DNA from 4 places in the Metabacillus sp. KH_069 genome. Region 2 is predicted to be linked to each of the others. Evidence: riboswitches for the same ligand, from Rfam matches in the RefSeq annotation. Region 2 holds a riboswitch; each other region holds the start of a gene.
The links. A riboswitch is a leader RNA that binds a small molecule or an ion and turns the genes downstream of it on or off. The one in region 2 is predicted to bind S-adenosylmethionine.
Positions count from the first base shown of each region.

Region 1 (2,201 bases), 340 kb from region 2:
TAAGGCAAATCATTTTTGTGCACGTACCGCCATACATCTTTCCATGTCCAGTGAATCAGCGGACAAATTTTCACCGACTGAAATTTATCATCCCGGTTAATAAATTGAACATGTTTCCTTGTTTCTGACTGCTCTCTGCGCAGTCCCGAGATCCATGCTTCAGATTCAGATAACGTCTCGTTCAGAGGCTGAAGCTTTCTGATTTGGCAGCATTTATTCGGGTTGGTTTCCCAAAGTTTATCTCCATGTTCCGCTGCCTGTTCCTCTAATGTGAGTTCCGGCTTCTTCATCACGATATTCAGCTTCGGATATTTTTCCCGCACCCGGTCGATTGTTTCATATGTTTCTTTAAAATGAACGTCCGTATCCAGAAAAACAATAGTTGCATCCGGCTCTACTTTCGAAATTAAATCAACAAGCACAATCCCTTCTATTCCAAAGCTGCAGGCATAAACAATCTCTTTGCCGTAATGACTGTAGCTCCACTTTAAAACGTTTAATGCGCCTTTATAAGTGTCATCAACTTCAAACTCAGCCGCTGGCTCCTGCCAGTTTTCATACGTAAGCATGTGAATTCTTCCCCTCTATCAGCCAGGTCCCGTTAAAAAAAGACACTTTAACAGAATGACGGAACCCGTTCAATGTTAAAATGCCTCCAGTTTATCTAGTCAGCACATTATTTTATTCTTACTTTTTCGTTCTTCTCAAGCTGAATCACTTTGCCGTCCTGAACAATCAATGTGACAGAACCATAATTCATCGTTTTCAGCATTTCCCTTAATCTTTCGAAGACGAGTTCAAGCTGTTCTTCCTTTCCCACTGCAGTCCCCCATTTCATTTCTTATCCGCTCTTTTTTTCTGAGAAATGCACCGCAATCTGAGAATGTAAAAAAGCCTTCCAACTTGAAAGACTGTTCAGGTAATGTACCTTATCTTTCAAAATGGGTTTACATTTTGCTGGATTTAGCACCTTGCCAAACGCAGGTTGCCGGGCTTCACAGGGCCAGATCCCTTCGCCTCTCTGGATAAGTTTATTATATTTTTCTAAATTTTATCACAATTAGCCGCCGTGTCAACCCTAGTTTTTCGATCGGAATTAATTTTTTTTATTTTTCAGCGAAATTTAGTTCTAAAATTGAGAATCGTGAATAAAGTTTATGGTCAAAAAATTACTATCGTAGAGGTGAAACAAATTCTCATTCCATTCATTATGACCCTATTCGCTTTCGTTATAGGCGGATTTTCATTAGCTTATGCCATTGTATCTCTTGATGATCATCTTATTTTCCAAAAAATCAAAAGTGAACAATCCGGACTTTTTTGGATATTTGGCTGGCTCGGCCATGCGAGCTTCTCGTTTTGCAAAAGGTTTGATAAAAAAGCATGGCAGATAAAAATGTTCCGAACTGGTTATCTGCTTCTAAGCCTTGTTTCGATTCTAGTTTCGATTTTGATTTGGATATAAAAAAGAGACTGGGACGTAACGATTATCTCCTGAAACTAAAGCCGAACATTGAATAGTGCGAAAATTATTAAAAGAAAGGGCTATTTTCGCATAAATTGTTGTTTCTAATGTTAAATATAGTCCGTTCCTTGCAGCGAGAGGAACTTGCTTTCCGCGGGGAGCATGAGAGCCTCTCGGTGTTGCCTGTGGGGTCTCCCATTTTGCTCTATATCCCGCAGGAGTCAAGTTCCTTCCGCTGCTATCCTCCTAAGGTTTCTAACATTTAGTACTGCAGCAACAATAGAAAAAAATCCGAACTAAAACGAAATTCAAGTTGGAATTTCACATAATAGTTCGGATTATTCTTTGCCTGAAAACCTTTTGTCCCAGCCTCTTTTTGCCTATTTAAACAGTCATCCATGCTTCATTTGCCGGGTTTTCACGCCATTTTTTCAGCTTTTCCAGATCTTCTTTTTCAATGGATCCTTTATTCAAAGCTACATCAATCAATGAAGAATAATCGGTAAGAGATACAGTATGAATGCCTGCTTCTGCAAGCATTTCTGCGCCTTTTTGCAATTCATATGTGAAGATGGAGACCACTCCAATTACTTCACATCCTGCCTCTCGCAGAGCCTGAACAGCCGTAATAACGCTTCCTCCTGTTGAGATTAAATCCTCAACGACTACGACTTTTTGACCTTCGTGCACTTTCCCTTCGATTTGATTGCCTTTTCCATGGCCCTTCGGCTTGCTT
Region 1 is NZ_CM174460.1:1,890,922-1,893,122, reverse strand. It holds gene AC3ISE_RS09350 (phosphoadenylyl-sulfate reductase) at 1-569, opposite strand, end outside; gene AC3ISE_RS09345 (YezD family protein) at 677-820, opposite strand; SAM riboswitch class I at 927-1,032, opposite strand; gene pyrE (orotate phosphoribosyltransferase) at 1,850-2,201, opposite strand, start outside.
Region 1: linked by a shared signal. The riboswitch ahead of AC3ISE_RS09345 (YezD family protein) and the one ahead of mtnK (S-methyl-5-thioribose kinase) in region 2 are both predicted to bind S-adenosylmethionine.

Region 2 (2,201 bases):
AAAAGGTTTGCGAAGAAGTGGCCAAGATCGAATCCAATCGGACCATAGTAGGCGAATTCAGGGTCAATCACCTTCGTTTCTGTTTCACTTGCAAAAATACTGCCTGTGTGAAGATCGCCGTGAACAAGCGTTTCAGCTTCTGTCAGAAATTTATGTTTTAATTTAGCCACTTCCAGTTTTAGCTGACCATCGTTCCAAATGGTTTCAGCATCCTGTCGCAGCTCTTCTTCAAAGATGTTTGACTCATAGTCGAAAAACGGGTCTGTAAAGACGAAATCTTCAGTTATTTTGCAAAGCTCGGGGTTCGAAAATTGTTTGACAAACTGTTTTTTTACCTGCGGATTCAGTGCGAAATCAGAATTGTAGAATAATGTTTTTCCTAAAAACTCGCCGATGTGTCTTCCTAAAAGCGGGAAGTCCTTGCCTGCAATCAAACCGGCTCTTGCAATCTGCAGATGAGAGAGATCTTCCATTGCCGTGATGGCCAGAGTTTCATCCGTGTAATAAATCTTCGGCACATAGGCACTTGCCACTTCTGCCTGTTTCAGCAGGGCGCTGCTTTCAATTCTGGCGCGGTCAAGAGTAAGCGGCCAGCTTTCGCCAATTACTTTCGCATAAGGAAGCGCCTGTTTGATGATGATGCCTTTTTGATTTTGATTCACTATGTGAAAAACAAGGTTCAAGTTGCCGTCGCCAATTTCCCTGCACGTCAGGACACTTTTTTCTTCAAACAATCCAAGTCGGATGGCTAGAGCTACAGCGGCACTCTCAGTTAACGGTTCATAAGCAGATGATCGATAGTTTGACATGGTTTATAACCCTCCAGATTTAATAGTTAGAGGCTTTTCAGGCAATAAGAAAAGCCTCTTCCACAGTGAAAGAGGCTTGAAGTCATAGGCTTCGCACCTCTTATCTGCCAGAAAGAAATTCTTTCTGTTGGAATTAGCACCGTGCCTTGTGGGAGAAATCTCCCCGCGCATAAAAAACTGCGCCCCATTTTACAATGGTTTTACGGTCGGTTGCTGGGCGTCATCGGGCCAAATCCCTCAGCCTACTCTTGATAAGAGATAGTATGAAATTAACGTTTCGTGATATGAAAATGTATTCGCATAATTTGGAATTTATCACTTGCTCTGAATGTTAACAGGTAAAATGAAAAACTGTCAATACTTTTTTTAAGAGTAAAAATGAGGAAGTCTGTCTTTGAAAATAGGAATTTGTTTCCTGATTTCTTTTACTTTCTCCATCTGGAGCACTGCTGTAATGGAGGTTTGCTCTGTCCCGGCCTCAGCTAAAATTTCTCCCCACGGATCAATGATCATCGAATGGCCGGCGAACTCATTTTTCGGATCACTGCCTGAGCGGTTGCAGGCTACAACAAAACACTGATTTTCAATCGCACGGCTGATCAGCATTGATTTCCAGTGATGAAGTCTTTGGAGCGGCCATTCCGCCACTACATAAAGAATTTCCGCTCCTTGTGTTGTGTGAACACGGATCCATTCAGGGAACCGGATGTCATAGCAAATGACGCCCGCACTCTGCAAACCGTCAAGTTGAAACAGGCCTTTTTCAGTTCCGCCGTTTAAATACAGGTGCTCATCCATCAGTTTAAAAAGATGAAGCTTGCTGTATTCATGGATAAGCTCACCATGTCTATTAAAAATGTACATCGTGTTGGTCACGCCTGATTCCGTTTTTTTCGCAACAGAACCAGCCACAATATGGACTTCATATGTTTTAGCCAGACTGCTTACAAAAGCGATTGTGTTAGTTCCGTCTGGATCTGCAATCTCTTCAAGCCGGGTAAGATCATAGCCGGTCGTCCACAGTTCAGGGAGAACGATCACGTCCGGTTTTTCAGCTGCTGCAATTTTTTCTATTTCTTTTTTTACCGTTTCAATATTTGCTTTTGGGTTACCGAATACAAGGTCTATTTGCAGGCAAGCCACTTTTGGATTCATCAGTCGTCATCTCCGCCTTAAAAATTTTTCTTTACAAGCTGACTTTAACAATATATGATTTTTCACTAGAATTTCAAGAATTTTTTGAGAAGGTGTAAAACATGAAAAACTTCAATCAATCACAGTTATTAAATAAGCTTCCAAAGCAGTTTTTTGCAAGTCTCGTAGCAAGAGTGAATGCAAGTATCGAAGCGGGGCATGACGTGATTAATCTTGGACAGGGGAATCCTGATCAGC
Region 2 is NZ_CM174460.1:1,549,343-1,551,543, forward strand. It holds gene mtnK (S-methyl-5-thioribose kinase) at 1-809, opposite strand, end outside; SAM riboswitch class I at 907-1,067, opposite strand; gene AC3ISE_RS07640 (carbon-nitrogen family hydrolase) at 1,176-1,964, opposite strand; gene AC3ISE_RS07645 (pyridoxal phosphate-dependent aminotransferase) at 2,066-2,201, shown strand, end outside.

Region 3 (2,201 bases), 1.9 Mb from region 2:
ATGATAAATGTTTCAGAATTTGTTCCATCCACAGCAGGATCTGCTTTAAAGTTTGGAGCAGAAACGATTGTGAACGGATTGTCATGCTGAATCAGCTCATCCACGCTCTCTGGCTGGATAAATAATTGCTGAGCAAACAGGTTGTGCCATGCGAATTCATTTACAACCTGGATCGGCAGGCGGTATTTTGCGTCAGCGCCGGCAAAGCCTTTGAAAACAAAGAGCTCATTGCGGTCTTTTAAGTATGAAAGAACTTTTAAGTACAACTTTTCAAATGCCGTTTCTGAGAAAGGCTGATTAACAGCTCCCCACTCAATTTTGTCATTTGTTGAATTTTCATTTACAATAAATTTATCTTTAGGTGAACGTCCTGTGTAAGTACCCGTTGTTGCACGGACAGCTCCCGTCGAAGTTAATGTTCCTTCACCCCGTTCTAAGACTTTTTCAACAAGAACAGGAACTGATAAGTTATGAAATGCATTTTCCCCTTTAAGTAATACATCAAGCTCATTTGTAATTTCGATTGAATTCATCCCATACCCATCCTTTACCTATATTTCTATTATTATTTTTAACTATATCTTAAAGTGACTCTTCTTAATTAGTATAACACATTAAAATAAATAGTCTATACTATTTAACTTATTCTACGTACAAATTGATGAAATGGAACTGCTTAAAGAACGTTTTCGATGAAAATGATACATATATAATAGGAAGTGTTTTTATTTCGGCATTTTGTGGAAACATACCAAAAGGGAACAGAAAAATCTTATCCGAAAACCTTGTCATTTTTTGTTGACACCTGGAGGAAATATACGATATTATATGTCCTTGAACGGATTCTCTTATCCCGAGCTGGTGGAGGGACAGGCCCAATGAAACCCAGCAACCTGCTTTATTTTTAAAATTCATTCATGAATTTTTGCGAGCAAAGGTGCTAACCTGATGCAAGGCGAAAGCCCTTGATCGATAAGAGCGAAAGGCTACGATTTTAGTAAATAACCTTTCCTCGCGGGAAAGGATTTTTTATTTCGAATAAATATATTTTGCCTGAATGTACTCGTGGATTCTCCTAAAACATGCCAACTGAAATATTTTGCCGAATGGTCAAAATATGAAAGGGAATGAGTTCCGTATCATCTAACCTTTTGAGGAGGAAAACTTTAATGACTAAACAACGTCGTCTGTTTACTTCAGAGTCTGTAACTGAAGGTCATCCTGATAAAATTTGTGACCAGATTTCTGACTCGATTTTAGATGCAATCCTAGAAAAAGATGCAAATGCCCGTGTAGCTTGTGAAACATCTGTTACAACAGGTCTTGTTCTGGTTGCTGGTGAAATTACAACTTCTACTTATGTAGACATTCCAAAAATCGTTCGCGAAACGGTTAAAGAAATTGGCTACACTCGTGCAAAATATGGTTTTGATGCAGAAACATGTGCAGTCCTTACTTCAATTGATGAGCAGTCAGCAGACATCGCGATGGGTGTTGACCAGGCGCTTGAAGCACGTGAAGGAAAAATGACAGATGAGCAGATTGAAGCGATTGGTGCAGGTGACCAAGGACTAATGTTCGGTTTTGCCAATAACGAAACGAAAGAATTAATGCCGCTTCCGATCTCGCTTGCTCACAAACTTTCACGCCGTTTAACGGAAGTACGCAAAGAAGAAATTCTCCCGTACCTTCGTCCGGATGGTAAAACTCAAGTAACAGTTGAGTATGATGAAAATGACAAGCCAGTTCGCATTGATACAATTGTTATTTCAACTCAGCACCACCCTGAAATTTCATTAGAGCAAATTCAGCGCAACGTAAAAGAGCATGTTATTAACCCGGTTGTTCCAAAAGAATTAATTGATGAAGATACGAAATACTTCATCAACCCGACTGGCCGTTTCGTTATCGGCGGACCACAGGGCGATGCAGGCTTAACAGGCCGTAAAATCATCGTTGATACTTACGGAGGCTATGCTCGTCACGGCGGCGGCGCATTCTCCGGTAAAGATCCAACAAAAGTTGACCGTTCTGCAGCTTATGCAGCACGCTATGTAGCTAAGAACATTGTAGCAGCAGGCCTTGCTGATAAATGTGAAGTTCAGCTTGCTTATGCAATTGGTGTGGCACAGCCAGTATCAATCGCAATCGATACATTCGAAACAGGCAAAGTGAAGGAAGATGTGTTAGTTGACGTTGTT
Region 3 is NZ_CM174460.1:3,487,537-3,489,737, reverse strand. It holds gene pckA (phosphoenolpyruvate carboxykinase (ATP)) at 1-533, opposite strand, end outside; SAM riboswitch class I at 846-979, shown strand; gene metK (methionine adenosyltransferase) at 1,170-2,201, shown strand, end outside.
Region 3: linked by a shared signal. The riboswitch ahead of metK (methionine adenosyltransferase) and the one ahead of mtnK (S-methyl-5-thioribose kinase) in region 2 are both predicted to bind S-adenosylmethionine.

Region 4 (2,201 bases), 2.2 Mb from region 2:
GGTCCTGTACCCGGAAGATGAACAGCATCCTGATAAGAATCTTGCGGATAAATATTTGGCTAAAGGAGCAGGAGCAGTAGTCGTGTTCGGCATTGAAGGCGGCCGTGCAGCAGGTGCAAAGGTCATTAATTCCGTTAATCTTTGGTCACATGTAGCCAATGTCGGAGATGCCAAAAGCCTGATCATTCATCCTGCCAGCACGACACATCAGCAGCTGGATGCAGAAGGATTGAAAAAATCAGGAGTAACAGAAGATTTAATCCGATTGTCAGTTGGAATTGAACATATTGATGACCTTTTAGAGGATCTGGAACAAGCGATTGAACAAGCAACAGGTGTGAAATCATTAATTGAATCATCCGTCTTTTCAAATTAATAAAACACTTTAGGATTGACACCTTCTTTTGACACATGATAAAATCACACTCGTAGTACAAACTCACTGAAATTAAACGTTAATTAATTTAATAAATTGTAAGTCTCTTATCCAGAGAGGTGGAGGGAAAGTGCCCTGCGAAGCCCGGCAACCGTCAATTTTATTGAAAAGGTGCCAATTCACTCAAAGCTGATGTTTATGCTTTGAAAGATGAGAGGAAGGTTCTTCTATTGATATGCCTTTCTGCTCATTTATGCAGAAAGGCATTTTTGTTTAGAGATAAGAAAGTATAAAATTTTGCGCTTCGATGTCTAGCTCCATCGCCCAACTCCTCGGCCAGAACGGCTCCGCCAGTAAAGGCAAAAAGCGCCTTTTCTGTCGGATCCTTATCTGTCTGTCGGAGCTAAACGGGCGCTTGCGCTTTTCTTATCTCATCATGAACCTATACCATTTCGTGCAAAATGATAGTGAGTTGAATTTTGGAAGAAGGTGAAGTCGTGATTACGTTAAAGGATGTCAAAAAAGTCTTTCAATCTAAAAGCGGAAATGTTACCGCGGTTGATTCGGTTGACTTGAACATAAATCAAGGAGAAATTTTCGGAATTATCGGTTATAGCGGTGCTGGAAAAAGCTCATTGATCAGATTGCTTAACGGACTTGAAAAGCCCACAGACGGTTCCATTCAAGTAGCTGGGAGAAAGATTGATAAAATCCGCGGAGATGAGCTGAGAAAAGCAAGACACGAAATCAGCATGATCTTTCAGCATTTTAATCTCCTTTGGTCAAGAACAGTCCGGGAAAATATTTCGTTTCCATTAGAAATCGCCGGAGTAAAGAAAGAGCAGCGGGTAAACCGTGTAGAAGAGCTGATTAAGCTTGTAGGACTTGAAGGACGGGAAGATGCCTATCCATCACAGCTGAGCGGAGGACAAAAGCAGCGTGTCGGAATTGCCAGAGCTCTTGCGAATAATCCAAAGGTTTTGCTTTGTGATGAAGCTACATCAGCACTGGACCCGCAAACAACAGATTCCATTCTCGAGCTGCTTGTAGATATTAACGAGAGGCTCGGTTTAACAATTGTCCTGATTACACATGAAATGCACGTTATCCGTAAAATCTGCCACCGGGTTGCGGTGATGGAAAACGGGCGGATTGTTGAGCAGGGTGAGGTACTTGATGTATTCAAAAAACCTCAGCAGTCTATTACGAAGCGCTTTGTGAAACAAATTACAGAGCCGGACGATACGCAGGAAACAATGGAATTAATTCTTGAGAAATACAAGTACGGAATGGTAATTCAATTAACATTTGTGGGAGATTCAACAGAAAGTCCGCTCATTACGAATCTTATCCGAAATCATCCGATTGAAGTAAATATCCTTCAGGGAAAAATATCTCAAACTCAAAGCGGATCATATGGAACCTTGTTCATTCATATGGACGGGGAACCTGATCAACTGGATAAGGCAATGGCATATATCCGCAGTCAGGAAGTAGAAGCGGAGGTGATTGCGAATGTTTGAGAACGTGAGATGGGAAAATGTATGGGAAGCAACTAGTGAAACCTTATTTATGACAGGATTCTCTGTAGCTGCAACCTTTATCTTGGGTATTATACTCGGACTGCTATTATTCTTAACGTCTAAAGGCGGTATTTGGGAAAATAAACCGGTAAATATCATTATATCTGCATTCGTGAATATTTTCAGATCCATTCCGTTTATTCTTCTGATCATTCTGCTGATTCCTTTTACAAAGGCTATTTTAGATACGTTTCTTGGAGCAAAAGCAGCACTGCCGGCCTTAATCATTGGCGCCGCACCGT
Region 4 is NZ_CM174460.1:3,799,407-3,801,607, reverse strand. It holds gene AC3ISE_RS19175 (O-acetylhomoserine aminocarboxypropyltransferase/cysteine synthase family protein) at 1-376, shown strand, start outside; SAM riboswitch class I at 481-593, shown strand; gene AC3ISE_RS19170 (methionine ABC transporter ATP-binding protein) at 874-1,899, shown strand; gene AC3ISE_RS19165 (methionine ABC transporter permease) at 1,892-2,201, shown strand, end outside.
Region 4: linked by a shared signal. The riboswitch ahead of AC3ISE_RS19170 (methionine ABC transporter ATP-binding protein) and the one ahead of mtnK (S-methyl-5-thioribose kinase) in region 2 are both predicted to bind S-adenosylmethionine.